3 regions of the Bradyrhizobium sp. I71 genome follow, and region 3 is predicted to be linked to each of the others. Evidence: predicted binding sites of a transcription regulator. Region 3 holds the regulator's gene; each other region holds the start of a gene.
The links. Region 3 encodes PhoB, which activates phosphate uptake and scavenging genes when phosphate is short. Its sites were predicted from a motif close to TGTCATNNANCTGTCAT; they were not measured.

Region 1 (10,216 bases), 1.9 Mb from region 3:
TCGAGCAGCTGTTCAAGCGCGTGCGCCTGCAGGTCAACCAGACCACGAGCGGCGCGCAGATCCCGTGGGAGAGCTCCTCGCTGACGTCCGACTTCACCTTCTTCGGCGACACCGCGGTGGCCGCCAACCGCGCACCGGTGAAGGCGCCTGTCGTGCAGCTGGCCTCCAACCTGCCGAGCCGTTCGACACGCCAGGCCTATGACTACGTCGTGTCCGAGGACCGTCCGGAATACTATCAGGAGTTCATCCGGATGTATCCGCACGATCCGCTGTGCGACCACGTCCGCTGGCTGCTCAAGAACCTCCTGATCTCGCAGGCCTGGCACAAGGCGGTGCTCGCGAACTCGCCGCTTGCCTACAAGAGCTTCTACGACAGCTACGGCAACAGCCCCTATGCACAGGTCGCACTGAAGCTGCAGGCGCAGCCGAAGCAGATCCCCGTGATGCAGGCGACCAAGTTCCTGGCGCCGCAGAACATTGCGCCGATCCTCAAGATCGGCAATCTCGGCCAGCCCAAATACTTGCCGCTGATGCAGCAGGGTCATGGTGGGTCGCAGACGGGCGGCAACCTGCCGGCCCTGCAGAAGCCGGTCGACGGCAATGGCATCGGCAAGCCCGGCAATGGCGGCCAGATCGTCAATCTGCCGGCTGGCAACAACAACCAGCCGAACCCGCAGAACGGCACGCCGTCGCAGTCCTTGGGCAAGATCGTCACCCTGCCAGCGCCGACCACCACCACCAACAACAAGGGCGGCATCGGCAAGATCGTGACGCTGCCTGCGACCAACACCAAGCCGGACGGCGGCAACGCCAATGGCAAGCCGGGCAAGGTCGTGAGCATGCCGGTGAATGTCGGCAAGGGCGGATCGAAGATCGATGCGAAGCCGATCAATGTTCAGACGCAGAACCGCCCGATCCGCATCACCAACGGCAACACCGGCATCGTGGAGCGCAACGGCAACCCGGTGAACAAGGTGCAGGTGCAGAACAACGTGCAGACCAACCGTCCGCAGCTCAACACGATGCCGAGCCGCATGGTCAACAGCAACAACAACTTCCGGCAGTCGATGAACCAGGCGCCGAGCACGAGCAATGGCGGCAATCGCCGCGGCGGCTTCATGCACTGACTGCGCGAACGAAGAAGGTGCGCTCCCTCCCCCGCTTGCGGGGGAGGGCTATCGCATATGAGATGTGGCTATGGGCATCGACTGTCTCCATAGCGTCATGGCCGGGCTTGTCCCGGCCATCCACGCCTTTCCACGCGGCACAAAGAACGTGGATGCCCGGGACAAGCCCGGGCATGACGACCTCTGCAAAATTCAAATGCGATTGCCCTGCACTTGCGAGGGTTGGGGAGAGGGTCTCTCCACAACGGGACAATCCCCAAGAGGAAAAAGCCCTCACCCGGCACTACGTGCCGACCTCTCCCGCAAGCGGGAGAGGTTGTACCGAGCAAGCCGTGAATTCGAACCGCGAAATCGACAAGACGAAAGGGCAGAGCGGTGACGCTCTGCCCTTTCTTCATCTCAGCCCTTGAACGTCATCATTCCGGCATGCGCCGAAAGGCGCAGGTCCGGAATGACGGCTAGAGCGGAATGGGCTTAGGTTGAATCAGCCGGCCGCGGGCTCGGTGCACCTCTCCCGCTTGCGGGAGAGGTCGGCGCAACGCGCCGGGTGAGGGCTCTCACCTCTTGGGGGCTCTCGATTGCGGAGCTACCCTCTCCCCAACGCTCCCCCGCAAACGGGGGAGGGAGCGCACCTCCGTCGTTGCGGCATCAGAACCTGATCTCATCGTACTCTAGGCCACCAGCTCGGCGAACAGATCGGCGTCGACATTGCCGCCGGAGAGCACGATGACGACGTTCTTCCCAGCGACGTCGAGACGCCCCGCGAGCAGCGCGGCGAGGCCGACGGCGCCGCCGGGCTCCACCACGAGCTTGAGCTCGCGATAGGCGAACGCGACGGCCGCGCCGACTTCCTTGTCCGATGCAGTGACGCCGCGCGCGAGCAGCTTGCTGTTGATCGCAAAGGTCATCTCGCCGGGCATCAAGGCCATCAGCGCATCGCAGATGGTGCGCCCCGCCGGTGCATGCGGCTCGCGGTGGCCGGCGGTCAGCGAAATGCCGTGATCGTCGAATGCCTCCGGCTCGGCCACCACGATCTCGGCCAGCGGATAGCGCGCCTTCACCGCCGTCGCGACGCCCGCGATCAGGCCGCCGCCTGAGGCCGGCGCCACCACGATGTCAGGGGCGAGACCGAGGCTCGCCATGTCCTCGGCGATCTCGCGGCCGGCGGTACCCTGCCCCGCGATCACGAAGGGATCGTCGTAGGGCTTGACCAGCGTCGCGCCGCGCTTCTCGGCGATGCCGCGCGAGATCGCCTCGCGGTCGTCCTTGTCGCGATCATAGAGCACGACCTCGGCGCCGTAGGATTTGGTGCGCTCGCGCTTCGACAGCGGCGCGTCCGCCGGCATTACGATGGTGGCCTGCATGTCGAGGATCTTTGCCGCGGCTGCCACGCCCTGGGCATGGTTGCCCGAGGAGAACGCAACCACGCCGCCGGCGCGCTTGTCCTGCGGGATCGAGAACACCTTGTTGAAGGCGCCGCGGAACTTGAACGAGCCGGTGCGCTGGAGCATCTCCGGCTTCAAGAACACTTTCGCGCCGACACGCTCGTTGAGCACAGGGAAGGACAACAGCGGGGTGCGGATGGCATAAGGCGCGATCACGCGCGCTGCGGCATCGATGTCGGCAGGGCCGACCGGGAGGAGCTGTTCGGTCATGGCGGAATGGTATCGCGGCCGACGAGGCCCCGGCAAGACACCTCCGCGCGAGGATTCCCAAAACGTTCTCGCGCGATCGAGATGGCTCTAGGCGACGAAGCGCGGCTGTTCCGTCCCGTTCCCGCCGGGCAGCACCGCGCCAACCGCCCTGATGCTGTCGATAAAGACCCGCGCCGAGGCTTCCCAGGTGTAGTTGGCGGCGAACGCAACGCAGTCCTGCCGACAGACGTCCAGCGCGGCGAAGCAGGCACTGCCCAGATCGTGATCGAGCGCGCCCACCGGCGCATCGCCGATCACGTCGCGGGGGCCTTTCACCGGAAAGGCCGCCACCGGCAGCCCGCTGGCGAGCGCTTCCAGCAGGACCAGGCCGAACGTGTCGGTCTTGCTGGGGAACACGAACACGTCGGCGGCTGCGTAGATGTCCGCCAGTGCCTCGCCCTGCTTCTCGCCGAGGAAGATCGCATCGGGATAGGCCTCCTCCAGCGAGGCCCGCGCCGGGCCGTCACCGACGATGACCTTGGTGCCGGGCAGGTCGAGGTCGAGGAAAGCCTCGAGATTCTTTTCCACCGCGACCCGGCCTACCGACAGGAACACCGGTGCCGGCAGGCAAAGATCGATGGCACGGGGATGGAACAGGCCGGTATCGACCCCGCGCGGCCACAGCACGACATTGTCGAAACCGCGGTCGGTCAGTTCGCGGGCCAGCGCCGGGGTTGCTGCCATCACGGCACGGCTGGGCGCATGGAAACGGCGCAGCGCGTGCCAGATCAGCGAGCCCGGCACCGGCACGCGGGCGCGGACATATTCCGGGAATCGGGTGTGGAAGCTGGTCGTGAACGGCAGCTTGCGCTGGCGGCAATAGCGGCGGACCATCAGTCCGATCGGCCCTTCCGTCGCGATGTGGATGCTGTCCGGACGCGCTTCCTGGATCAGCCTCGCGATCCGCGCCGGGCGCGGCATGGCCAGCCGCACGTCGCGATAGCTCGGCATCGCGAAGGTGCGGAACGATTGCGGCGTCAGGAACGCGAATTCGACGTCGAGATCCTTGGCCGCGTCAGCAAGCTTGGTCAGCGTCCGAACCACACCGTTGACTTGCGGGTGCCAGGCGTCGGTCGCGACCAGGATGCGCATCAGGCGGCCCTTGTCATGCAGCTCTTGCCGCGACCTGCGGGACCGCCGCCGGCTTCTGCAGATGATCCGCCCAGGTGATGATCTCGAAATGGCCGTCGTCATGCTCGACCAGGGCGGTGCAGCTCTCGACCCAGTCGCCGCAATTCATGTAGCGGATGCCGGCCTCGTCGCGGATCACGGCGTAGTGGATGTGGCCGCAGATCACGCCGTCCGCTTCGTGGCGCCGCGCCTCGGCGGCGAGCGCCTGCTCGAACGCGCCGATATAGTTGACGGCGTTCTTGACCTTCTGCTTGGCCCATTGCGACAGCGACCAATAGGGTACACCGAACAGGCGGCGGAAGAAGTTGACGAGGCGATTCATCTGGATCGCGAAGTCGTAGGCCTTGTCGCCGAGATGGGCGAGCCAGCGCGCGTTCTGCACCACGAGATCGAAGATGTCGCCGTGGATGACCAGATAGCGCTTGCCGTCGGCGCCGGCGTGAACCGTGTTCTCGACGACGTCGATACCGCCGAAATGCGTGCCGTAATAGTTGCGCAGGAACTCGTCGTGATTGCCGGGGATGTAGATGATCTTGGCGCCCTTGCGCGCCTTGCGCAACAGCTTCTGGACGAGGTCGTTATGCGATTGCGGCCAGTGCCAGCTCGATTTCAGCGCCCAGCCATCGACGATGTCGCCGACGAGATAGATCGTGTCGGCATCGTGGTAGCGCAGGAAGTCGAGCAGTAGATCGGCTTGAGAACCGCGGGCTCCGAGATGGACGTCGGAGATGAACAAGGTGCGAAAGCGCCGCTCCGGGCTCTCGTCACTCACAGCGTAACTTCCCATGCGCCAGCCTGTAACAATGTCCCGTGACAGGGGGATGACCGATTGAACCTTGAGGCACCTCAGCTACGAATCAAACTTCGCCTCGCCCTCCCCGCGAATATCAGTCGCATGCGACAATCAGGCGACATGGCGCCGCAGAAGGTGATCGTCATGCCCGGGCTTGTCCCGGGCATCCACGTTCTTCGTGCTGCGTGGCAAGGCGTGGATGGCCGGGACAGGCCCGGCCATGACGATGTGGGGGCTAGAGCGTGCCCCCAAAGTGCACCGCTGCCGCGGGCGGCCCGCGTCAGTAGAACCTGTGGAAATGATGGATCGGCCCATGGCCGTGGCCGACGCTGAAGCGGTCGGCGGCGCCGATCGCTGCGCTGATCCAGGCCTTGGCATTGCGCACGGCGTTTTCCAGATCCTCGCCTCTGGCCAGCCCCGCCGCGATCGCGGAGGACAGCGAGCAGCCGGTGCCATGGGTGTTGCGGGTGGCGATGCGCGGCGCGGCGAGCGCGATCGTGCTGTCCGCACCGACCAGATAGTCGATGCTCTCCGCGCCCTCGCCATGCCCGCCCTTGACCAGGACGGCGCGGCAGCCGAGCGCCAGCAGGCGGCGCCCCTGGCTCTCGATCTCGGCCTCGCTTGCCGCGACCGGCTCATCGAGCAGAGCCGCGGCCTCCGGCAGGTTGGGTGTGATCACGGCGGCGAGCGGAATCAGCCTGGTGCGCAGGGCGTCGACGGCTTCCGCGGCCAGCAGGCGGTCGCCGGAGGTCGCGACCATGACGGGATCGAGCACGACGTGCCGGGGCGCCCAGCGCGACAGCGCGGCGGCGATGGCATCGATGCTGGCGACCTGGGCCACCATGCCGATCTTCACCGCGCCGATTTCGAGATCGGAGAACACCGCGTCGATCTGTCCGGTGACGAACGCGGCCGGCACCGCGTGGATGCCGGTGACGCCACGCGTGTTCTGCGCCGTCAGCGCCGTGATCACGGAGGCGCCGTAGACGCCGAGCGCGGCAAAGGTCTTCAGGTCGGCCTGGATGCCGGCGCCGCCGCTCGAATCGGAGCCGGCGATGGTGAGTGCGACCGGGGTCGTCATGACGATTTTCCGCGTTTTCGAGCCATGATCCGTCTTAGCAAGCCCCCGCCGAACCCAGCAAGTTCGCTTGCTAAATCCGGCCGGTTTTGGCCTATTAGCCGGAAGAATACGCTCTCGGAGTGCCCGCGATGGTTCCCTTTTTCGTCCAGATCAAATGCAAGCTCGGCCAGTCCTATGTGGTCGCCAACGCGCTCGCCGAAGCCGAGATCGCCTCCGAGATCTACTCCACGGCCGGCCAATACGACCTGCTGGTGAAGTTCTACGTCGACAAGGACACCGACATCGGTCACTTCGTCAACGAGAAGGTGCAGGTGCTGCCGGGCATCCAGGACACCCTCACCATCATCACCTTCAAGGCGTTCGGCGCGGGCTAGCTTGAGCCGTATTAGCTGCCCTGCTTGCGTTTCGGCGGCGTCGGCCCGTCCACCGGCGGCAGCGATTTGAGGTACTCCGCCATCGCCGCGAGATCCTGGTCCGGCAATTGCGAGGTGTTCTTGATCACGCGCGTCATCGCGCCGCCGGCGCTGTCGCCATCCGGTAATTCACCGGTCTTGAGGAAATAGGCGAGATCCTTCGCGCTCCACTCGCCGAGGCGCTTCTGGGTGATGTTCGGAACCCATCCCTCGCCTTCCGGATTCGGACCGCCGGCAAATCGCTGGCCGGAGATGATGCCGCCCAGCGCATTGCGCGGGCTGTGGCACTCGGCGCAATGGCCGAAGCTGTTGACGAGATAGGCGCCGCGATTCCACTGCGGCGACTTGCTGGCGTCGGCGACGAAGGGCTTGCCGTCCATGAACAGGAACTTCCAGATGCCGATGTTGCGCCGGATGTCGAAGGGAAAGCTCACCTCGTGATCACGCACCTTGCCTGCAACCGCCGGCAGCGTTTTCAGATAGGCAAAGAGATCGAGCACATCCTGCCGCCTCGCGTGCTGGTAGGAGGTGTAGGGAAAGGCCGGAAAATAGTGCTGGCCCGATGGCGAGACCCCGTGCATCACCGCGTTGACGAAATCGGCGTCCGTCCATTTGCCGATGCCGTCGTTCGGATCGGGCGAGATGTTCGGTGCGTAGAACGTTCCGAACGGCGATTTGATCGCGACGCCGCCACCAAGCCTGAGACGATCGGGCTGATTGGGAACGGCATGGCAGGACGCGCAGCCGCCGGCGTTGAACATCACCTCGCCATTGGCCAGATCGGGCGCGCGGGCCGGGATGGCGCCCGCAGCCGCCACCACCGGCGCACTGAGCCACCAGTAAAGGCCGGCAGCGGCGACCGCGACGAGCAGCGCCGCGACAATTGTTCGTTGCAACATGCGGACCCATTCACTCGTTGCGGCGAACTTACGACCGATGCCGTCGCGGCTCCAGCCACGAAGAATTTAGCCCGCCCTGGCCGGAGACCGGAATAAACTGAAATGCCGGCTGTTGGAAGTTTGGCAGCCCCTTCGGGTTCAACAGGGAGAACGTCATGAACAAGTCCGTCATTGCCGTGTTCGCGCTCGGTGCCGTTGCCTTTGCAGGGTCCGCGAACGCCGAAAAGCTGAAAGCAACGCTCGACGGCAAGGCCGAGGTGCCGGCGACGACCAGCAGCGCCACGGGAACGGCCGATCTCAACTATGATGCCGCCAGCAAGAAACTGTCCTGGACCGTCACCTATTCCGGCCTCTCTGGGCCCGCCACCGCCGCGCATTTCCACGGCCCTGCCGAGGCCGGCAAGAACGCAGGCGTTGCCGTCCCGATCCCGAACGCGGCCTCGAGCCCGGTCAAGGGCGAAGCGACCCTGACCGACGCGCAGGCCGCCGATCTGCTCGGCGGCAAGTACTACATCAACATCCACACTGCAGCCAATCCGGGCGGCGAGATCCGCGGCCAGGTGACGAAGTAAGCCTCGAGGCCGCTTCGTTGCGCGAAGGCCGGGCGCTGCAGGGCGCGTCCGGCCTTTTCGATTCCGGGGGCGCTCAAGCCGCGTTCAGCGCCTGCGCGAGGTCGGCGATCAGGTCCGACGGGTTCTCGATGCCGATCGACAGCCGGATCGTGGAATCGAGGACGCCGATCTTGCGGCGGATGTCGGCGGGGACGCCGGAATGGGTCATGGTTGCGGGCAGGCTCGCAAGCGATTCCGTTCCGCCGAGGCTCACCGCCAGCTTGAGGATCTGCAGCGCGTTGAGGAACTTGACCGCCGCCTGCTTGCCGCCTTCGATGTCGAAGGAGAAGGTGGATCCGGCGCCGAGACACTGCCTCGCAAACGCGCGCCCGGCCGGCGAGTCCTCCTCGTGATGACCGAGGTAATGGACCTTGGCGACCTTCGGATGATCGCGCAGGAAGTCCGCCACGAGGCGCGCATTGTCGTTGGCCTTCTCCATCCGCAGGCTCAGCGTCTCCAGCGAGCGGTTGATCATCCAGCAGGAATGCGGATCGAGCTGGGTCCCGATGGCGCCGCGCAAGGCCTTGATGCCCTTCATGATCGCCTTCGAGCCGAGCGCGGCGCCCGCGATCAGGTCGGAATGACCGCCGACATATTTGGTCAGCGAATACAGCGAGAGGTCCGCACCATGCTCGATCGGCCGCTGAAACACCGGTCCAAGCAGCGTGTTGTCGCAGGCGATGACCGGTGTGTGTCCCTGCGCCTTTCCGATCGCGTCGGCAACACGGCGGATCATCGCGATGTCGACTAGGCCGTTGGTCGGGTTGGCCGGCGTCTCGATCAGGATCATCGACACCCGCCCCTTGCCCATGGCCTCCTCCGACGCCTGCCTGACCGCCGTCTCGTCGATGCCGTCGGCAAAGCCGACGGCGCCGATCGACAGGCGTGCAAGCGTGTTCGTCAGCAGGGTTTCCGTCCCGCCATAGAGCGGCTGCGAGTGCAGGATGACGTCGCCGGGGCGAACGAAGGCCAGGATCGTGGTTGAGATGGCCGCCATGCCGGATGAGAACAGCGCACAACTCTCCGTGCGCTCGTAGATCGCGAGCCTGTCCTCGACGATTTCGCTGTTGGGATGATTGAAGCGCGAATAGACGAGGCCCGCGCCCATGCCTTCCGGCGGCTCGCGCCGGCCGGCGACGTAGTCGAAGAAGTCCTGCCCGTCCTCGGCCGTCTTGAACACGAAGGTGGACGTCAGGAACACCGGCGGCTTGATGGCGCCTTCGGACAGTTGCGGATCATAGCCATAGGTCAGCATCAAGGTTTCCGGATGCAGCATATGGTTGCCGATATGGGTCTTGGACGGAAACGGTTTTGCCATGGCCTGTCTCGCTGTTGCTTCAATTCCGCGCCGGGCGTTGGAACCTCCGGATGCCGTGAGACATCGATGCCGCATCGGCATCACCATAGATAACCTCTTTGACAGCGATCCGTCAGGCCATGCGAACGGAATTCGTGGCCGGCTCGTGGCCAGTCGCGATCAGAGGGAGCGCCAAGCGCGCGGATGGAGCGCAGGCAACCCGGGACAGGCCCATCGGCTTCGACCGGCTGGCGCGGCGATCGCAGCAACCGTAGGTCGGATGAGCTCAGCGAGATATGCTTCCACCGTCCCGGGTGTCGTTGCGGTCGTCCGGGCTACGAAATTCGGGCCACGACCCGCGCCGTCACTTCAGCTTCACACGATACGTCTCGTGGCAATCGTTGCAACGGTCGTTGATCGCAGTGTAGGCGGACTTCAGGCTCGCCACGTCGGTGATCTTGCCCTTGGCGTCGGCGATCGCCTTCTGCACCGGCGGGATCTTCGAATCGAAATCGGCCTTGTTCTGCCAGATCTTTTGCGACGAGCCATAGGTCGCGTCGACCACATCCTGCTTGGGATTGACCGCGAAGGTCTTGGCGATCTTGGCAACATCGGCCTCGATGTTGGCAATGGCCTGATCGGCAGCCTTCTTGTCGAAGGGGATATCGCCTTTCGTCATCTTCTGGATGACGCCATACTGGTTCTTGGCGATCGAGCGCATCAGATTGTCCTGCTGGACGGCAATCTCCTGCTGCGCCATCACGGCGCCCGCACCCAGAAGCAGGGTGCCTGCGACAATCATCGTTCGTTTCATCGGGTATTCTTCTCCGGCTCGCAGAGTTCTTGGGAGATGGGTCACATGAATAGAACCCCGCGGCGGGCGTTTATTCCCGCCCGCGGGGAAGATCACCGTTCACAGGCTGTGGCGGCGATGGTGCTCGTTGATTGCGATCCACACCCGCTCCGGCGTTGCCGGCATGTCGATGTGGTCGATCTTGTATTCGCGCCAGAGCGCGTCGACGATGGCGTTGACGATCGCCGGGCAGGAGCCGATCGCGCCGGCCTCGCCGGCCCCCTTCACCCCCATCGGATTGGTCTTGCAGGGGATGTTGTTGGTCTCGAACACGAAGGCCGGCCCGTCAGCCGCGCGCGGCAGCGCGTAGTCCATGA
Region 2 (10,216 bases), 3.7 Mb from region 3:
ATACGGGACCCCTGGAGCTCTGCGCACATCGAAATGCTGCCGCCCGACATCCGTGCAGACGTGCGGAAATGGGACACGGCGTGCGGCGGCCCAATCGCTGCCGCCCAGCGCTTTGCTCTTTATCTGACCGTGCCCGGAGCTCAATTCCTGGCTCTTCATTTCGACGATTTCCATTGCCGTAACAGGGCTGTACATTGCGGGCCTGCAGGTTGCCTGCACGAGGTGTATGTCTTGAAAAGCGGACGTTATAGGCGTGTGCTGGCCGTCCACGCTTACGACGTCCGGCTGTCTTCTTCCCGCGATCAGGCCTTCCTTGAAGTTCTGGACGCGAGCGGCAAGGGCCGTACGCTGCGGTGGAACGGGAGCCGATTCGTCGAGAGATAGCGAGAACCTGTCGTGTCGGCTCCCCGGCCCCGGTCACGATGGACGCTTCCTTCCCGTGATCATCGCCTTCACCAGATTCTCGCTGTGCTCGAAGCTCGCCAACAGGACGCCAAGCACATGGACGACGACGAGGCCGATCGTGAGGTTGGCGAACGCCTCATGCATCTCCTCGACCCATTTTGCGCCCCAGAAGGTGCCGGTCGTCATCATGTAACCGGTGGAGCAGGTGACGATCAGCGTGACGATCAGCGCCACGACCATCGTGCCGCCGGCTGGATTGTGGCCGAGATAACGCGGCGCCCTGAGCAACGCCACGTCGCGCATGTAGGCGAGCACCGCGCGCGGCGAGCGCACGAAATCGCTGAAGCGCGCATTGCGCGGCCCCACGAAGCCCCACGCGATCCGTAGCGCAAGCAATCCGGCAATCGTGTATCCGGCGGCGATATGGACGTTCTCGATCTCGTCACCCGTGGCATACGCGAGCAGAAACAGCCCGGCCAGCGACCAATGGAACACGCGCACGAAGGGGTCCCAGACCTTGACCGATGTCGGTGGCGTCTCGCCGCCGGCCTCGATCCCGTCGTTGATGGCGCTCATGGTGGCGCCCTCTACAGCTGGCCGACGATCTGGCCATTGGTCGGATCGACGAACAGTTCGACCCGGCTGCCGGACTTGTCGATCGTATAGAGTTCGCCGCAGGCGTTCTTGAGCTTGGCCTTCTGAACCTTGTAGCCTTGGGCTTCGATCTTGGCCTGCAGTTCTTCGAGCGGCAGCCAACGGGTCGCCGGGGCTGCCGTGCAGGGGCGCCCGAGGCTGCCGGCATGAGCGGTCGCGGCCGCGAGCAGGGCGCCGGCAGCTGCGGTGAAGATGGTGATCTTGCGCATGGTTCTCTCCGGTGTGCATGGCCCGGCCACATCATGCGGCAAGGCAATGCGTGGACATTGGCAGAAGCGCCCTGACCGCCGCCTGTTGATCCACGTCAGCGATCTGTCAGGTCGATTGCGGCATACTTCGTGGATGCAGCCATCTCGCTTTCTGAAATTCCTCGCGGTGCCATTGCTGGTGGGAGTCCTGCTCCCGTCGGTGCCTGCGGCCGCAAGCGACCACGATAGGGGGGCGCCCGACGCGGTGCGCCGCGCGGTCGAGGCGGGCGAGATCAAGTCACTCGCCGACATCCTCGCATCCGTCCGTGGCAAATTGCCGGGCGAGGTTGCCGGCGTCGAAATAGAGCGTGAGCGCGGCCGCTGGATCTATGAGTTTCGCCTCGTCGACGACAAGGGCCGCCTCTACGAAGCGTATGTCGACGCGCGCAGCGGCGAGATTGAACGCATCAAGGAGAAGTGATGCGGCTGCTGCTTGTGGAGGATGACCGACGGATCGCGGCCGACGTGGAGAAGGCGCTGCGCGCGGCCGGCTATATCGTCGAAACCGTTCGCAACGGCGAGGAAGCCTGGTTCCGCGGTGACACCGAAGACTACGGCGCCGTCGTTCTGGATCTCGGCTTGCCCGGCATGGACGGTCTGGCGGTCCTCAAGCGCTGGCGCGCCAACGGAAGGTCGATGCCGGTGCTGATCCTGACGGCGCGGGGCAGCTGGGCCGAGCGCGTCGATGGGATCGACGCGGGCGCCGACGACTACCTGCCCAAGCCGTTTCGGATGGAGGAGTTGCTGGCGCGGCTGCGCTCGATCGTGCGCCGCTCGGCGGGGCATGCCTCGCCACGGATTGTCGCTGGCGATGTCGAGCTCGACGAGCGTCAGATGAAGGTGACGTTGCGCGGCGTACCCGTCGCGTTGTCGCCGTTGGAATACCGCCTGATCGCCTTTCTCCTGCACCACCGCGGCCGCGTGGTATCGCAGCAAGAACTCGACGAGAACGTCTATGGCCACGGCGAGGACCACGAGTCGAACGCGCTCGAGGTGCTGGTCGGCCGGGTGCGCAGGAAGCTCGGTGCCGACCTGATCGAGACCAGGCGCGGCTTCGGCTATCTGGTACCGGAGATGCCGCCATGAGCTGGGGCTCGCTGCGGCTGCGACTGGTCGCCGGGGGACTTGTAGCTATCCTGATCGCGCTGACGATTGCCGGCGCGGGGCTGACGCTGCTGTTCGAACGCCACGTCACGCGCACCATCGGCGATGACCTCGACATCTATCTGAAGCAACTCGTCGCGGGTATCGACGCCGATGCGCGGGGCAAGCTGGTGGTGGGCCGGCCGCCGGCCGATCCGCGTTTTGCCGATCCACTCTCAGGCTTGTACTGGCAGGTATCAGACGACGGTGGTCAGGTGCTGCGTTCGCGTTCGCTGTGGGACACGGCGCTGGATCTGCCGCAGGACGAGCCGTCGCCGAGCGAACTGCACCGTCATGTCGTCCCCGGGCCTGCGAACGCACGGCTCCTGGTCAGTGAACGCCGCGTGCTGCTCACCGTCGGCGACCGCCGTACGCCGGTGCGCGTCGTTGTGGCGGCCGATCTCGCTCGGGTGTCAGCCGCCGGCTCGCAATTCGCCATGGAGCTGACGCTGGCGCTCGGCCTGCTGGGGCTGGTGCTGGCGGCGGCCACCTCGATCCAGGTCGGGCTGGGCTTACGTCCGCTCGACGCACTTCGCCGCGGCGTCGCGGAGGTCCGCTCCGGGCAGCGCAAGCATCTGCCCGCCGATGTCCCAGCCGAGGTGACGCCTCTGGTGGAAGAGGTAAACAGCCTGATCGACGCACAGGAACGCGAGATCGAGCGTTCGCGCAGCCGTGCCGCTGACCTGGCGCACGGGCTGAAGACGCCGCTCGCCGCACTCGCAGCCGATGTCGCGCTGTTGCGCCAGCGAGGTGAGCAGGACGTCGCCCAGGCAATCGAAGCCGTCGGCGACACGATGAGCCGTCACGTCGACCGCGAGCTGGCACGCGCCCGGGCGCGGGGGACGGCACGACAGCGCGGCGGAATTTCCACGCCCCTCAGACCGCTCGTCGAGTCCCTGGTGCTTACGCTGGCGCGCACGCCCACTGCGCAGCGGCTCGAATTCAAGATCTGCATAACGGGCGAGCCGAGCGTGCCGCTCGATCGCGCCGATCTGGCCGAAGTGCTCGGCAATCTCCTGGAAAATGCCGCCCGTCACGCCAAGAGCAAGGTGCGCATTGGCGCCGGTGCCACTGCGAATCCGGCGATCTCGGTCGAGGACGACGGGCCGGGAATCGCGTCCGCTGAACGCGCCCGCGTGCTCGAACGCGGTGTAAGGCTCGATGAGCGCGGCGAAGGCGCCGGCCTCGGCCTCGCGATCGTTCAGGACGTGCTCAGTGCCTATGGATGGCAGCTTGTTCTCGCCGATTCCGAACTCGGCGGACTGAAAGCCATCGTCGCGCCGCAGGACAGCCGCCGCCTCGTTGCGTGACCAGCCTGCTCGTTGTGCGTCCCGACGCCCCCCGGGAAGCGTTGCGCTGTTTCTGTTCGTCAGCGCCTCACGATCGAGCCGGCACGGCCGATCAGGCGGGCGAGCTGGCGGAAGCGGCTGCCGACCCGGTCGGCGACGAGGTCGCCGAGTCGGTGCTCGAACACCAGCATCAATTTGCGGCCCTCGCTGCGGAAATGTGTGGCGGGCAGGACGCCCGGACGCGCCGCCGAGATCAGGTGCGCGACGCGGAATGCGGCGCCCAGCAGTCGCGCGCGTTCGAGCTGGGCCGGCGTCAGCAGCTCCTGCATGGTGGTCGGCGGCTGGTTTTCCTCGCTCAGGCCGGCATAGCGATAGAACACGGACAGGCCGACGAAGGCGCGCTCGGTGTGGGTGATCGCGCCGAAATTGGCGTTGACGACGAGGCTGAGCGTCTGCTCGCCGCGATGGTCGGGATGCACGCGCCAGCCGATGTCGGACAGTAGGCACGCGGTGTGGCGCAGGCGGCGGTCCTCTTCGGTCTCGCGCAGCTTCACGACGCGCACGAGGCGGTCGGTCCAGGCGATCAGCTCGCGGGCGTGTTTCGCCGAGCGTGACAGCAACTGGTTCAGCTCCTCGGCCGCGCAGATCAGCCCGTCCTTGTTGCGTTCGGTCTCCGGCAGCTTCTCGTGCAGGAGGCCTTCGCGCACACCGAAGGTCGAGAACACGATGTTCTTCGGCTTTGCAACGCGGATGATGTGCTCGAGCACCAGCGCCGCATAGGTGAGGAGCGGCCGCCGCGCATCGGCGACGATCTCGATGTCGGCGAGCATGTCGGCGGCAGCGAGGCGCCGGAGACGGCGGGAGAAGTCGAGCGCCTCGGCGGCCGAAATCGAATAGCCGTGCATCACCTGGAGCGGATAGCCGCTCTGGATGATGTGGATGCGCGCGAGCGCGCGCCAGGTGCCGCCGACGGCGTAGAAAGTGCGACCGCGGCCCGCGGTGAGCTGCGGCAACTCATCGAGCTCCTCGCGCACGATGCGATCGGCACGCTTGAGCGATTTGTGCGCGAGGTCCTGGAGCGCGAGACCGCCGAGCGGCAGCGTCACGCCGCTGCGAACGCTGTTCCTGCGAACGTCGATCAGCTCGAGCGAGCCGCCGCCGAGGTCGCCGACGATGCCGTCGGGCAGGTGGATGCCGGAGATCACGCCGAGCGCCGACAGCCGAGCCTCGCGCGGACCTGACAGGATCTCGATCTTCACCGCGCAGATGCGCTCGGCCTTGGCGATGAAGTCGGGGCCGTTGGAGGCGTCGCGGCAGGCCGCGGTCGCAATCGCGAACACGCGCCCGACCTGCATCACGCGGCACAATGCGCGGAAGCGCTTGAGCGAGGTCAGCGCCTTGTCGACGGCGTCGGGCGCGAGCAGACCCGTGCTCTGCACCTCGCGCCCGAGGCCGCACAGGGTCTTCTCGTTGAAGATCGGGATGAGGCTCCGCGTCAGTCCCTCGTAGACGACGAGACGGACCGAGTTGGAGCCGATGTCGATAACCGCGACGCTCGAGCCGCGCTTGCGCGGCCGCTTCACGTCGCAGATCCCCGATCAGGATTGATGACGTTCGTTCCGGCGCGTGAGACGACGCGGCGAGGATTCCTTGAGCGACTTTCCACGGCCAGACAGACTCGGATTTGTCATGAAGTAGTTGTGGACGTTGAAAGGCTCCTCGCCTTTCGCGGTCTTCATACGCGTTGACGACCCGTCCGGCAACAACTGCCAGCTCTGCTCATTGTCCTTCAGATTGGCGACCATGATCTGTTCGAGAACCTGCTGATGCACCGTTGGATTTTGCAGCGGGCATAGCACCTCGACGCGGCGGTCGAGGTTGCGCGGCATCATGTCGGCGGACGAGATATACACAGCCGCTTTCGCGCTCGGCAGGCCCTGGCCCATGCCGAAGCAGTAGATTCGGCCGTGTTCCAGGAAGCGCCCGATGATCGACTTGACGCGGATGTTCTCCGACAGGCCGGGGATGCCGGGCCTGAGGCAACAGATGCCGCGCACCACGAGCTCGACCTGGACGCCGGCCTGGGAGGCCTCGTAGAGCGCGTCGATGATGTCGGGGTCGACCAGCGCGTTCATCTTCATCCAGACCGCGCCGGTCCGGCCGTGCCGCGCATGCGCGGTCTCGCCTTGAATGTGCTCGATGATGCGCTTGCGCAGCGTCAGCGGCGACACCGCCATCTTCTCGAGGTCGCTGGGCGCGGCATAGCCGGTGATGAAATTGAACACGCGCGCGGCATCGCGGCCGATGGTCGGATCGGAGGTAAAGTAGGAGAGGTCGGTGTAGATGCGCGCGGTGACCGGATGATAGTTGCCGGTGCCGGTATGGACGTAAGTCGTGAGGCTGCCGCCCTCGCGGCGCACCACCATCGAGAGCTTTGCGTGCGTCTTCAGTTCGAGGAAGCCGTAGACGACCTGCACGCCGGCGCGTTCGAGATCGCGCGCCCAGCGGATGTTGGCTTCTTCGTCGAACCGCGCCTTCAGCTCGATCAACGCCGTGACCGATTTACCGGCTTCGGCCGCTTCCGCGAGCGCGCGCACGATCGGCGAGTTGTTGGAGGTGCGGTAGAGCGTCTGCTTGATCGCGACGACATCGGGGTCGCGCGCGGCCTGCTGGAGGAACTGCACCACCACGTCGAAGGATTCGTAGGGGTGATGGACGACGAGGTCCTTCTGCCGGATCGCGGCGAAGATGTCGCCGCCATGCTCGCGCACGCGCTCGGGGTGGCGCGGCACGTAAGGGGTGAATTCGAGGTCAGGCCGGTCGAGCCGCGTGAGCTGGGAGAGCTCGTTCATCGCGAGCACGCCGTCGACCAGGAACACCTCGTCGTCGGCCGCCGACAGCGCATGCTGCACGAAGCTGCGCAGCTCCTCCGGCATCTTGGCGTCGATCTCGAGCCGGATCACGGACCCGCGCCGGCGGCGCTTCAGCGCGGTCTCGAACAGGCGGACGAGGTCCTCCGCCTCTTCCTCGATTTCGAGCTCGGAGTCGCGGATGATCCGGAATGAGCCCTGGCCGTGCAGATTGTAGCCGGGGAACAGGCGGTTGATGAACAGGGCGGTCGCCTGCTCCAGCGAGATCAGGCGCACCGTGCCCTCGGCGGGCAGGCGGATGAAGCGGTCGATCTTGCCGGGCATGCGGATCAGCGCGTTCATCTGCTTGCCGTCGGCGGCGCGCGTGAGCTGGAGCGCGATGGTGAAGCCGAGGCTCGGAATGAACGGGAAGGGGTGGGCCGGATCGATCGCGAGCGGCGTCAGCAGCGGGAAGACGTTGTTGAGGAAATAGTCCTCGACCCAGGTCCGTTCCGACTTGGAGACGTCCTTGCCGTCGACCAGCACGATGCCGACCTCGGCCAGCGCGCTGCGCAGGTCGCGCCAGATCGCCTGCTGGTCCGAGGCGAGCTGGGAGACGGTGCGGTTGATCAGAGCGAGCTGCTCCGACGGCGTCAGGCCGTCCGGGCTGCGCTCGGCAATGCCCTCGCGCACCTGGGCCTTGATGCCGGCGACGCGGACCATGAAGAACTCGTCGAGGTTATTCGCCGAGATCGACAGGAACCGCACCCGCTCCAGCACGGGGTGGCTGGGATTGACCGATTCCTCCAGGACGCGGCGGTTGAAATGCAGCCAGGACAGCTCGCGGTTGATGAACCGTTCGGGACTGGATGCGATCGCCGGCAGGCCCTCGGACTCCGGAGTTTTTTCTTTAATTTCAATGGCTTGCGCAGAGTCCATCAGAAGTCGGTCCATCCTGTCTCGCCTCACTTTGCGACTTATGCGCAAAACCCCGGGGAGCATGTGTTACAGCGATGACGTTTCGATGACATTGATGTTCCGCCGTTCCGCCGCGTCAAGCCGTTGCGGAAGGCGTCGGGGCCCATGGGCCCGATCAGGGGTCCCGGAGCAGTTCGGCGGCGAGCGCCCGGGTCACCGGGCGGCCGAGCCGCAGGGCTTCGCTGTCGAGCAGCTCCACGGCCTGCCGGGCCGCGGCCGAGGATCGCTCCAGGCGGGTGGCGAGATAGCCGACTACGCTCTCGTCCACGGTGAGCTGGCGGTCGGCGCAGAATTTGACGATGAGGCCGCGAAAGAGCTGGTCGTCGGGGGGCAGTAGCGCGACCACCGGAACGGCCCGCAGACGCGAGCGCAGGTCGCGAAGCTCGATCTCCAGCGCGGCCGGCACCTCGCGTCCGGTGAGGAGGACATAGGCGCCGTCCTCGCGGGCGAGGTTCATCAGGTGAAAGAGGGCGCGCTCGTCAAAATCCTTGGCCTTGAGATCCTCGACCACCAGCGCGCCGGTGGCGAGCGCGCCCGGAACGCCTGCCGCGGTCAGCGCATTGGCCGTGGTCGAGCGGGCGCCGGCTTCCTCGGCCCAGATCGCGGCGAGATGGCTCTTGCCGCTTCCTTCGGGGCCGGCCAGCCACATGATCCGGTTCGGCCATTCCGGCCAGCTGTCGATCAGGCCGAGACCGGCCGCATTGGCGGGGCCTTCGAGGAAGTTGTCCCGGCTGAGGCTCTCCGCATGCGGAAGCGCGAACGCCAATTGTCGGGGATGGACGCGGCCTGCCACGCTTGCTTTGCTCCATGCCGGCGCGCCGGCCCGTTTGAAGAGGTTCGACTTGATCGTGCGGGACTTGATCTTGCGAGACTTGATCTTGCGAGACTTGGCCTTTTGCGGGGCCGCATCCCGGCTCATTTGGCCTCGATCGTGCTCATGTGCCGCAGCCACTCGACGAGATAGAGCGACACGGAGGAGAGCGTGAAGATCGTGACGAGACCCATCAGGATGATATCATAAGGTGCCGGCTTGAAGCCGAAGGCAAGCGCCGCCAGCACCAGCGCCGCGAACGCCACCTGTGCCACGGTGTTGAGCTTGGACACCATCGATGGCTTCATTTCGACCGGCCGGTCGAACAGCCAGGATACGATCACGGCGGCGACGATCATGATGTCGCGCGAGACCACCAGGATCACGATCCAGCGCGGGATCGCGCCCCAGATGCCGAGCGCCATGTAGATCGAGACCAGCAGTGCCTTGTCCGCGAGCGGATCGAGCAAGGCGCCGAGCTCGCTCGTCATGTTGAAGCGCTTGGCCAAAAAGCCGTCCACGGCATCGCTGATGCCGGCGATCAGGAAGGCGGCGAACGCCACCTCCATTTGGCTCGACACGATGGCCCAGACGATGATCGGGACCAGCATGATGCGGCCCAGGGTAATGATGTTCGGAATACTCACGAAAGCGCTTCCCGGCACCCGGTCTGACCTCGAATCCGGCCCCCGCGGGAGGCTGAACCGGTTGATATCTACATAGTATAGGCAGGAGCGCCATGCGAGCCATTGCGTGTCCCCGGAATTCGACGTAACCAGCCGCAAACCCACTGGAAATCGGGCATGACCGACCGCAAAAACGGCCTCACTTACGCCGATTCAGGCGTCGATATCGACGCGGGCAACCGCCTGGTCGACCTGATCAAGCCGATGGTGCGCGCCACCGCACGGCCGGGCGCCGACGCCGAGATCGGCGGCTTCGGCGGCCTGTTCGACCTCAAGGCGGCCGGCTTCAAGGACCCGGTCCTCGTGGCCGCGACCGACGGTGTCGGCACCAAGGTCAAGATCGCGATCGAGACCGGGCTGCATGGTGGCATCGGCATCGATCTCGTTGCCATGAGCGTCAACGACCTCGTGGTGCAGGGCGCCGAGCCGCTGTTTTTCCTGGACTATTTCGCCTGCGGCAAGCTTGATCCCGAGGCCACCGCCGCGATCGTCGCGGGCGTTGCGGAGGGGTGCCGCGAATCCGGCTGCGCCCTGATCGGCGGCGAGACCGCCGAGATGCCCGGCCTCTACAAGGACGGCGATTATGACCTCGGCGGCTTTGCCGTCGGCGCTGCGGAGCGCGGTACGCTGCTGCCGCGCAAGGACATCGCCGCTGGCGACGCCGTGATCGGTCTTGCTTCGTCAGGCGTCCATTCCAACGGCTTCTCGCTGGTGCGCAAGATCGTGGAACAATCCGGTCTCGGCTTCGCGGCGCAGGCGCCGTTCGCGCCCGTGATGACGCTCGGCGGCGCGCTGCTGACGCCGACGCGGCTCTACGTCAAATCCTGCTTGCGCGCGATCCGCGAGACCGGCGCGGTGAAGGGGCTCGCCCACATCACCGGCGGCGGCTTCACCGACAACATCCCGCGCGTGCTGCCGAAGGATCTGGGCGTCGGCATCGATCTGGCACGCCTGCCGGTGCTGCCGGTGTTCAAATGGCTGGCGGCGCAGGCCGGCATCGCCGAGCTGGAGATGCTCCGCACCTTCAATTGCGGCATCGGCATGATCGCGATCGTCGAGCCCGACAAGGTCGATGAGGTCGTCGAGGTCTTCACCGACGCCGGCGAGACCGTGGCGCAGCTCGGCACCGTGATCCCGGCCGAAGGCGAGCACC
Region 3 (10,216 bases):
TCGCCATGCGGCACCTGGTCGAAGCCGTCCATCGGCGGGCCGAAGCCCTCGAGATATTTTGCAGAACCGGTGGCGGCCAGCGTCGCCAGCGTGCGGCCATGGAAGGCGCCCTCGAATGTGATCATGCGATAGCGCTCAGGATGCCCCTTGGAGAAGTGATGGTGGCGCACCAGCTTGATCACACCTTCAAGCGCCTCGGCGCCGGAATTGCAGAAGAACACGAAGTCCGCAAAACTTTCATTGCACAGACGCGCCGCGAGCTTCTCGCCGTCCGGGCTCTGGAACAGGTTCGACATGTGCCAGAGCTTCGTCGCCTGCTCCTGCAACGCCTTGACCAGCGTGGGATGCGCATGGCCGAGCGCATTCACCGCCACGCCGGAGGTGAAATCGAGATAGCGATCGCCATTGGTCGCGATCAGCCAGCAGCCTTCTCCGCGCTCGAAACCGAGGTCGGCCCTGGCGAAAACGGGGAGCAAATGCGGCGCGGCGCTGTTGGTCATGACGTCACTTGAATGTTGCGGACGGTGTGACGCGTGCATTACGCAACGCACCATTGACCGGCCCGGAAAACGAAACGTGCCGCCTTTTAAGGGCGGCACGTAGGACTATCTTATGCTTGGCAAGACGGGTGTCAATGCCGCCCGGAAAGCCCCGCGAAACGCTGAATCCGTAGTCTTGCGGTGCCGATTTTGCGGGTTTTTCACCACGGAACATGTGGACGCGAGTCGGCGGACTCTTGCGCGGGAGTCACGCCATATTGTAGCGTTTGGACTGTCAGATACGACATCTCGTGCAGCAGTTCTGATCCCTTAAGTCCTCATGTACCGGCGTAAACGTTCGGGCGTCTTGAGCGCGCCCGGCGAGCCTTAAGGGATTCTGGCGGCACGGGTTTTTGAAGGCTTAGGCAATCGCTGCGAAGGCCCCAGGATGGCAGGCGCGCAGCGAGGGAAAGGGTGCAATGACGGTTTTGACCTGGTCCGATGATCGCGTCGAGCAGCTGAAAAAGCTCTGGGAGGCCGGACTTTCGGCCAGCCAGATCGCGGCGGAGCTCGGCAATGTGACCCGCAATGCCGTGATCGGCAAAGTGCACCGGCTCGGCTTGTCCGGCCGCGCCAAGAGCCCTTCATCGGCAGCGCCCCGGCCGCGCAAGGCGCGGCCCGCGCAGCACATGATGCGGGTGACCCGCCCCGTCGCCCGCGGCAACACCGCGCTGGCGCAGGCCTTCGAGGTCGAGGTCGAGGCCGAACCCGTCACCTACGACAATGTGGTGCCGATGAGCCAGCGGCTGTCACTGCTGGAGCTGAACGAGGCGACCTGCCACTGGCCGGTCGGCGACCCCTCGAGCCCGGATTTCTTCTTCTGCGGCGGCAAGGCGCTCTCCGGCCTGCCCTACTGCGCCCAGCATTCGCGCGTGGCGTATCAGCCGGCGGCGGATCGCCGCCGCGCACCGGCGAAGCCGGGCACGCGCTGAGCTCGCGGAATTCTCTGATCAAGACCGCAGCCGTCACACGATGACGGCTCCAATTGCTCGGTGTCATCCCCGCGAACGCGGGGATCCGTAACCACAGGGCGCAATCGTTGCGCGGGATGGTCACTCCGAGTCTTCGCCACACCAGGTCCTGTGGTTATGGATCCCGGGCTCGCGCTACGCGCGCCCCGGGACGACAGCTGAGATTGTGGCCACAGCTGCCAGCAAACAACTCACCCGACCTTACGCCTGCTCCGCCTTCGCAAACCGATCGTCCAGCGCATAGCCGGCGCCACGGACGGTGCGGATCGGATCCTGCTCGCGGCCGAGATTGAGCAGCTTGCGCAGGCGGCCGATATGGACGTCGACGGTGCGCTCGTCGATGTAGATGTCACGGCCCCAGACGCTGTCGAGCAGCTGCTCGCGCGAGAACACACGGCCGGGATGCTCCAGGAAGAACTCCAGCAGACGATATTCGGTCGGGCCGAGATCGATCGGCCGGCCCGAACGCGCCACGCGGCGCTTGTCGCGATCGAGCTCGATGTCGCCATAGGCGAGCACGGTGGCGAGCCGCTCGGGGCTGGCGCGCCTGAGCAGACCCTTCACGCGGGCCAGCAGCTCCGGCACCGAGAACGGCTTGACGATGTAATCGTCGGCGCCGGTCGCAAGACCCCGCACCCGCTCGCTCTCCTCGCCGCGCGCGGTGAGCATGATGATCGGCAGCTGCTTGGTCTCGGGCCGGGTGCGCAGCCGCCGGCACAGCTCGATGCCCGACAGGCCCGGCAGCATCCAGTCGAGCACGATCAGATCGGGAATGTGCTCCTTGAGGCGGGTGTCGGCGTCATCGCCGCGCATCACCGTCTCGACGTCATAGCCGTCGCCTTCGAGGTTGTAGCGAAGAAGCTCGGTGAGAGCTTCCTCGTCCTCAACCACCATAATGCGTGCGCCCATGTTGTCGTCGCTCCTTAGGTATTCGGGATCGTCGTGGCGAAGTTCGTCATGTCGCCCTTCGGCCGCTTGTCGGTGATCGCCTGGCCCTCGATCATGTAGAACACGGTCTCGGCGATGTTGGTGGCGTGGTCGCCGATCCGCTCGATGTTCTTGGCACAGAACATCAAATGGATGCAGAACGAGATGTTGCGCGGATCCTCCATCATGTAGGTGAGGAGTTCGCGGAACAGCGAGGTGCAGATGGCGTCGACTTCCTCGTCGCCCTTCCACACCGCCATCGCTGCCGGCAGATCGTGCGCGGCATAGGCGTCCAGCACCGACTTGACCTGCTGCTGCACGAGGTCAGTCATGTGTTCCAGGCCGCGGAACAGTTTCAGCGGATGAAAATCCGTCTCCAGCGCTGCGACGCGCTTGCCCATGTTCTTGGCGAGATCGCCGATGCGCTCGAGATCGGTCGCGACGCGCATGGCCCCGACGATCTCGCGCAGATCAACGGCCATCGGCTGGCGGCGGGCGATGGTGAGCACGGCGCGCTCCTCGATGCGCTTCTGCAGCGTGTCGAGTTCGGCGTCGGTGGCGACGACGCGCTGACCGAGCGTGACGTCGCGGCGGATCAGCGCGTCGACGGAATCGACGATCATGCGCTCGGCGATGCCGCCCATCTCGGCGACCAGGCGCGTGAGTTCCTGGAGGTCGGTATCGAAAGCCTTTGCGGTATGTTCAGAACCCATGTTCCGTCTCCTCAGCCGAACCGGCCGGTGATGTAATCCTGCGTGCGCCGGTCGCTCGGCGACGTGAATATCTTGCTGGTGTCGTCGAACTCGATCAACTCGCCGAGATACATGAAGGCGGTCTTGTCGGAGACGCGCGCCGCCTGCTGCATGTTATGGGTGACGATCGCGATCGTGTAGTTCTCGGACAATTCCTGGATCAGCTCCTCGACCTTGGCGGTCGAGATCGGGTCGAGCGCCGAGCACGGCTCGTCGAACAGGATCACCTCGGGCCGCACCGCGACGGTGCGGGCAATGCAGAGGCGCTGCTGCTGGCCGCCGGAGAGCGACAGGCCGGAGGCGTTGAGCTTGTCCTTGACCTCGTTCCACAGCGCACCGCCGCGCAGCGCCTTCTCCACGCGACCGTCCATCTCGGACTTCGAGATCTTCTCGTAGAGGCGGATGCCGAAGGCGATGTTCTCGTAGATCGTCATCGGGAACGGGGTCGGCTTCTGGAACACCATGCCGACCCGGGCGCGCAGCAGATTGAGGTCGAGCTTGGGGTCGAGGATGTTGGTGTGGTCGAGCAACAGCTGGCCGGTGGCGCGCTGGCCCGGATAGAGGTCGTACATCCGGTTGAAGATGCGCAGCAGGGTCGACTTGCCGCAGCCGGACGGGCCGATGAAGGCCGTGACGCGATTGGTGCCGAGCGCCAGATTGATGTTCTTCAGCGCATGGTGCTCACCGTAGTAGAAATTGAGGTTGCGCGCGGTGACCTTGGCAGGCGCCTCGGGCAGCGGCTGCGAGCCGGGATGAACGGTCGGCGCGCTTACGGAAATAGACATTTCACTCATTTTGCGGTCCTCTCGGCACCAAGGATGCGGGCGCCAATGTTCAGGGCAAGCACAGTCAGGGTGATCAGCAGCGCCCCGCTCCAGGCGAGTTGCTTCCAGTAGGCGTAGGGGCTCTGCACGAAGTTGTTGATGGTCACCGGCAGGTTGGCCATCGTCTTGTCCAGGCTCAGGCTGAAGAACTGGTTGGACAGCGCGGTGAACAGCAGCGGTGCGGTCTCGCCGGCGACGCGGGCGGTGGCGAGCAGCACGCCGGTGATGAGGCCGGAGCGCGCCGCACGGTAGGCGATGCGCTTGATCACCAGCGAACGCGGCAGGCCGAGCGCGCTGGCGGCTTCACGCAGCGGGTTCGGCACCAGCAGCAGCATGTCCTCCGTGGTGCGCACCACGACCGGGATCACGATCACGGCGAGCGCCAGCGCGCCAGCGATGGCCGAGAAGCCTCGCATCGGCACCACGACCGCACCGTAGATGAACAGGCCGATGATGATCGAGGGCGCCGAGAGCAGGATGTCGTTGATGAAACGGATGACCGAGGTCAGCTTGTCGTTGCGGCCGTATTCGGCAAGATAGGTTCCGGCGAACATGCCGAGCGGCGCGCCGATACCGACGCCGATCGCGGTCATGATCAGCGAGCCGACGATGGCGTTGCGCAGGCCGCCCTCGCTCGATCCGGGCGGCGGCGTGTCTGCGGCGAAGACCTGAAGGTTGAGCCCGGCCAGACCGTTGTAGAGCAGCGTGATCAGGATCAGCGCGAGCCAGGTGACGCCGAAGGCGGCGGCTGCGATGCAGAGGCCGCGGATGACGATGTCCCAGCGGCGGCGGCGCGAATAGATCGGGTTCATGGCTTCACTTTCCGGCCTTGGTTTCCAGGCGCATCAGCATCAGCCGCGCCGCCGCGAGCACGAAGAACGTCAGCACGAACAGGAGCAGGCCGAGCAGGATCAGGCCGGACTGGTGCAAGCCGTCGCTCTCGGCGAACTCGGATGCGATCGCTGCCGAGATCGTGGTGCCCGGGGCGAAAATCGATGAAGAAATGCGGAACGAATTGCCGATGATGAAGGTCACGGCCATCGTCTCGCCGAGCGCGCGGCCCAGCGCCAGCATGACGCCGCCGATGATGCCGACGCGGGTATAGGGGATCACCACGCTGCGCACGACTTCCCACGTGGTGCAGCCGACGCCGTAGGCGGCTTCCTTCAGCACGGGCGGCACCGTCTTGAACACGTCGACCGAGATCGAGGTGATGAAGGGCAGCACCATGATGGCGAGGATCAGCGCGGCATTGAACAGGCTGAGATAGGACGGGGGACCGGCGAAGATCGCGCCCAGCACAGGAACGCCGTCGAAGATCTTGATCATGGTGGGCTGGAACGTGTTGGCCAGGAACGGGCCCAGCACGAAGAAGCCCCACATGCCGTAGATGATCGAGGGAATGCCGGCGAGCAGCTCGATCGCCATGCCGATCGGGCGGCGCAGCCATTGCGGACAAAGCTCGGTGAGGAAGATCGCAATGCCGAGACCGACGGGAATGGCGATCAGCATCGCGATGAAGGAGGTGACGAGCGTGCCGTACATCGGCCCGAGCGCGCCGAGCACGGGCGGATCGGCCGAAGGGGCCCAGCGCTGCGTCCACAGGAACGACAGGCCGTATTCCTTGATCGCCGGGAAGGCGCCCACGATCAGCGAAAGGATGATGCCGCCGAGAATGAGCAGCACCGAGATCGCGGAAAGTCGCGTGATCCAGTAGAAGGTGACGTCACCCAGCTTGAACGCGCTCAACGCCTTGGCGCGGTCATAAGGTCCGGCAGCATCAATCACGTTGCTCTCGACAGCCATTTCTGCCACGCCGATCCCCTGTTACTGAATGATATCGTTTTCTAAGTCGAATTCTAAGTCGGTGGTCTCGTGCTCCGGACGCTCGCGGATCGCGAGATTGGTCCGGAGGACGGTCGTTCGCGGGGTCCGAGCGACGGTGCGGTCTTCGCGCCGCACCGTCTTCCGGAACAGAAGAGCGCCTTAGCTCTTGATATCGGCTGCCCAGGTCTTCTCGATCAGCTGGACGACGCTGTCCGGCATCGGGATGTAGTCGAGCTCTTCAGCCAGCTTGTCGCCCTTCTTGAACGCCCAGCGGAAGAACTTGATGGCTTCCTGCGAAGCCGCCTTGTCGGTGGCATCCTTGTGCATGAGGATGAAGGTCGCCGCCGTGATCGGCCAGGACTTCTCGCCCGGCTGCTCGGTCAGGATGACGTAGTAGCCGGGAGCCTTGGCCCAATCGGCGTTGGAGGCGGCCGCCTGGAAGGCTTCGACGGTCGGCTGCACCGTCTTGCCCGCCTTGTTGACGAGGCCGGTGTAGGTCAGCTTGTTCTGCTTCGCATAGGCGTACTCGACATAGCCGATCGAGTTCTTGGTCTGGCCGATGTTGCCCGACACGCCTTCGTTGCCCTTGGCGCCGACGCCGACCGGCCACTCGACCGCGGTGCCCTCGCCGACCTTGCTCTTCCAGTCCGCGCTGGCCTTGGAGAGGTAGTTGGTGAAGTTGAAGGTGGTGCCGGAGCCGTCCGAGCGGCGGACCACGGTGATGGCTTCCGGCGGCAGCTTCACGTTCGGATTGAGCTTCTTGATCGCGGCATCATCCCACTTGGTGATCTTGCCGAGATAGATGGCGGCCAGGGTCTCGCCGTCGAACACCAGTTCGCCGGGCTTCACACCCTCGAGGTTGACGACGGGGACGATGGCGCCCATCACCATCGGCCATTGGACGAGGCCGTCCTTCTCGAGCTGCTCGGCCTTGAGCGGCGCATCGGTGGCGCCGAAGGTCACGGTCTTGGCCTGGATCTGCTTGATGCCGCCGCCGGAGCCGATCGACTGGTAGTTCAGACCGTTGCCGGTCTCCTTTTTGTAGGCGTCAGCCCACTTGGAATAGATCGGGAACGGGAACGTCGCGCCGGCGCCGGTGATGTCGGCCGCAAAGGCTGCCGTCGTCGATGCGGCGACCAAGCCAGCAGCGACCATAGTTTTGAGGAAATTCATGCTGGTCTCCATACAGGGGAGCGAAGCGCCATCCGCGCCCGATCGCGCTCCCCGCGCCGCCCGTTTAGGAGCGGTCGGCTGTGCTTTTACGAAGGTTTCATGACAGTTGGATGACGCGACCAAACGATTGAATTCGCTTGATTTTTAGGCCGAAGCCGAAACCTTCGCCTGGGGAAAACACGCCGTGAAAGTGGCGCCCTGCCTGGGCACGCTCTCGATCAGAAGCCGGCCGCGATGACGGTTAAGAATATGTTTCACCAACGATAATCCGAGCCCGGTCCCGCCTTGCGAGCGGCTGTCGCCGACGTCCACCCGGTAGAAGCGCTCGGTCAGCCGCGGCAGGTGCTCGGGCGCGATGCCGGGGCCGAAATCGCGAACCAGGACCCGGATTTCCGGAGTTCCATCAGTGGCGACACTTGATGTCAGCGACACGATGACGCGTCCGCCGGAGGCGCCGTATTTGAGCGCGTTCTCGATCAGGTTCTCGAACAGGCGGAGCAGTTCCTCGCGGTCCCCCGCGATCATCACCGGCAGCTCCGGCAGATCGATCGCCACCTCGACCTGGCGCTCGCGGGCCAGCGGCTCGAGCCCGTCGGCGACCTGGCGGATGATCGGTATGAGGTCGACCAGGGTGTCGGGCCGGACATGGGCCGACAGCTCGACCCGCGACAGCGACAGCAGATCGTCGATCAGGCGCGCCATGCGCGTGGCCTGGTTGTGCATGATACCGAGGAAGCGCTCGCGCGCCTTGGGATCGTCCTTGGCCTGGCCCTGGAGCGTGTCGATGAAGCCCGACAGCGCGGCCAGCGGGGTGCGCAGCTCGTGGCTGGCATTGGCGACGAAGTCGGCGCGCATCTCCTCGACCCGGCGCAGCGGGGTCTGGTCGTGGAAGGTCATCAGCATGCATTTGTCGGCGCCGCCGAAGCTGGTCGGCACCGGAACCGGCGTGATCATGAGCTCCATCCAGCGATCGACCGGAACATGGTCGAGATAGGTCGCGCGCCGCGGCTCGGTGGTGGCGATCGCCTCGCGCAGCGCCGTGATGATCTCCGGCGAGCGCAGCGCGAACTGGGCGAGCTCGTTCCTGCGCAGCGCCGGCGCGAGCTGGGCGGCCGCGGCGTTGAGATGGATGACGCGGCCGGCGCGGTCGAGCAGCACCGCCGGATCCGGCATGCCGGCGACCACCGCAGCCACCGCCGCGCTCTCGACCGGGTTGATCCGCCTGACATCATCGCGTGAGGCGGCGGGATCGTGCAGCCGCCACGGGATCAGGGCAGCCACCGCGATGCAGAGGAACACAATCGCGGCGTGCAGTGCGGACAATTCGCCGAGCGAGACCACGACGGACAGCGCCAGCGCCGCGGCGATCAGGATGATGGTCGAGTGCCGCAGCCGGTCGGACCAGGGCTGGGCGGGGGGAGAAGATGGGGCGTCGATCGCCATCGGGGCGGGCTTCTCCTGGGGGACTTGTCCTACAGACCTGGCACCGGTCAGGCGCCGCTGTCGCTACGCTCTCGCACATAGGCGGCTTCACGCGCCGGGCCGGGGTCCAGCTTGAGCGCCGCCTGATGCAAGCGCTTCGATCGCGCGCCGATGATAACTTCGCGAAGCGTCAGCAAGATTACAGATAGGACGAAGGGAGACAGATAATAGAGGACGCGGAACAGCAGCATGCCGCCCAGAAGCTCCTCCCGGTCCATCTGCCAGAGGCCGACCAGCATGGCGGCGTCGAACACGCCGAGCCCCCCCGGGGAATGGCTGGCAAAGCCGAGCAGGGTGGCCGAGACGAAGATCACCGCGACCACGACGAAGCCGACATGGGGCTCGTCCGGCACCAGGACATACATCGCCAGCGCGCAGAAGCCGAGATCGACGATGCCGATCGCGATCTGAAGCAGCGTCAGCGGGCCGCCCGGCAGCACCACGGTCCAGGGGCCGCGGCCGACCACCCGCGGCTGGGTCCAGACCCAGACCACGTAGCCGATCAGCGCCACGATGATCATCAGCGCCAGCGTCCGGTTCAGCCAGGGCGGAAGCTGGTCGATCGAGGCGGCAGCCTCCGGGTGATAGGCGATGCCGAGGCCGAGCACGGCGGCATTGCCCAGCCAGAAAGTCAGGCCGGCGAGGAAGCAGATCTTTGCGACGTCGATCGCATTCAGCCCATAGGCCGAATAGATGCGGTAGCGCACCGCGCCGCCGGTGAAGACGCTGGCGCCGACATTGTGGCCGATCGAATAGCTGGTGAAGGCCGCGAGCGCATTGATGCGATAGGGCACATGGGCATGGCCGATCGCGCGCGTGGCGAAAAGGTCGTAGAACGTCAGGGTGAAATAGCCCGCAGCGACGAACAGCGCCGCCATCGCAATCTGGCTCGGCTCGGTGCTCTTGATCGCCTCGAGGACCTCGTTGAAATCGATGCCTCGGAGCATGTGGTAGAGCACGTAGCAAGCGATGCCGATGACCGCGATGCTGATCACAACTCCAAGCTTATGCAGGACTTGCTTCTGGCGCAGAAACGACATCGCCCTGCGTATGGCTTCCAGCATCTAGACCTCGAACAACGCTTCGGCGGCCAGGGTGGCCGGCGGACAGGCGGACGACGCACAGGCACCTAGCGAACCCTCGCCGTCGGCTCCGGCATCGCGCATACCCCCTGCCCCTCCACTAGCGCGTTTTCGGGCGGAGTGGAATTCGCCAATCCGAACAAAAACACGTGCCTTCAATATTTTAGGCAGGGTTACGGCTCCTGATGCACGATTTGGCGCTTTCGGCGGCAAGGCTTGACGCGAATCTCCATGGCAATCCTGCGCGGACGCCATGAAGTTTTGATGATTTCGGCCGCACAATGTTCCGTCACGCCTTAAGCCGACATCAATCTATGGGGCAGGCCTGGCTGTTGAAAGAGGAGGATCGAAGCGGCCAGTTGACGCGTTCTGACGCGCCGGAAGGCCGCGGCGGACGCGCCCCCCGTCCCTTCAGTGAGGGTGCGCAGCAACATCACAGAGCGGCCGGTGGCGCGGTGCGCGAGACCACGCGGTCGCGCAGCCACGCACCGACGGTGCAGCCGACGAGGTAGCAGGCGAACATGATCAGGCCGAGATCGAGCCAGTAGCCGAAGCGGCCGGGGACCACATGGGCGAGCGAGGCCGCGACCAGCGCGGCGGCGAGCGCGGCGAGCCAGCGCGCCGTCACCTTCGAGGTGC

Region 1: FJV43_RS05465 (UDP-2,3-diacylglucosamine diphosphatase) is a predicted target of PhoB. The motif match lies at 4,763-4,779, and genes of this name have one in related genera.
Region 2: FJV43_RS33790 (RNA degradosome polyphosphate kinase) is a predicted target of PhoB. The motif match lies at 7,602-7,618, and genes of this name have one in related genera.

Annotation. Positions count from the first base shown of each region.
Region 1 covers NZ_CP059398.1:1,092,597-1,102,812, forward strand. The annotation lists gene FJV43_RS05450 (caspase family protein) at 1-1,127, shown strand, start outside; gene FJV43_RS05455 (threonine/serine dehydratase) at 1,799-2,782, opposite strand; gene FJV43_RS05460 (glycosyltransferase family 1 protein) at 2,870-3,913, opposite strand; gene FJV43_RS05465 (UDP-2,3-diacylglucosamine diphosphatase) at 3,927-4,739, opposite strand; gene thiD (bifunctional hydroxymethylpyrimidine kinase/phosphomethylpyrimidine kinase) at 5,026-5,826, opposite strand; gene FJV43_RS05475 (Lrp/AsnC family transcriptional regulator) at 5,955-6,200, shown strand; gene FJV43_RS05480 (cytochrome c) at 6,212-7,138, opposite strand; gene FJV43_RS05485 (CHRD domain-containing protein) at 7,294-7,710, shown strand; gene FJV43_RS05490 (cystathionine gamma-synthase family protein) at 7,784-9,067, opposite strand; gene FJV43_RS05495 (cytochrome c) at 9,411-9,860, opposite strand; gene FJV43_RS05500 (xanthine dehydrogenase family protein molybdopterin-binding subunit) at 9,960-10,216, opposite strand, start outside.
Region 2 covers NZ_CP059398.1:7,121,617-7,131,832, forward strand. The annotation lists gene FJV43_RS33755 (hypothetical protein) at 1-384, shown strand, start outside; gene FJV43_RS33760 (cytochrome b/b6 domain-containing protein) at 418-981, opposite strand; gene FJV43_RS33765 (PepSY domain-containing protein) at 993-1,268, opposite strand; gene FJV43_RS33770 (PepSY domain-containing protein) at 1,441-1,728, shown strand; gene FJV43_RS33775 (response regulator transcription factor) at 1,728-2,393, shown strand; gene FJV43_RS33780 (sensor histidine kinase) at 2,390-3,760, shown strand; gene ppx (exopolyphosphatase) at 3,820-5,322, opposite strand; gene FJV43_RS33790 (RNA degradosome polyphosphate kinase) at 5,338-7,527, opposite strand; gene FJV43_RS33795 (DnaA/Hda family protein) at 7,682-8,359, opposite strand; gene FJV43_RS33800 (CDP-alcohol phosphatidyltransferase family protein) at 8,482-9,024, opposite strand; gene purM (phosphoribosylformylglycinamidine cyclo-ligase) at 9,181-10,216, shown strand, end outside.
Region 3 covers NZ_CP059398.1:2,981,686-2,991,901, forward strand. The annotation lists gene FJV43_RS14630 (aspartate aminotransferase family protein) at 1-500, opposite strand, end outside; gene FJV43_RS14635 (GcrA family cell cycle regulator) at 959-1,471, shown strand; gene phoB (phosphate regulon transcriptional regulator PhoB) at 1,712-2,419, opposite strand; gene phoU (phosphate signaling complex protein PhoU) at 2,434-3,150, opposite strand; gene pstB (phosphate ABC transporter ATP-binding protein PstB) at 3,162-3,983, opposite strand; gene pstA (phosphate ABC transporter permease PstA) at 3,980-4,825, opposite strand; gene pstC (phosphate ABC transporter permease subunit PstC) at 4,830-5,819, opposite strand; gene pstS (phosphate ABC transporter substrate-binding protein PstS) at 6,000-7,013, opposite strand; gene FJV43_RS14670 (ATP-binding protein) at 7,158-8,456, opposite strand; gene FJV43_RS14675 (lysylphosphatidylglycerol synthase domain-containing protein) at 8,504-9,559, opposite strand; gene FJV43_RS14680 (hypothetical protein) at 10,011-10,216, opposite strand, start outside.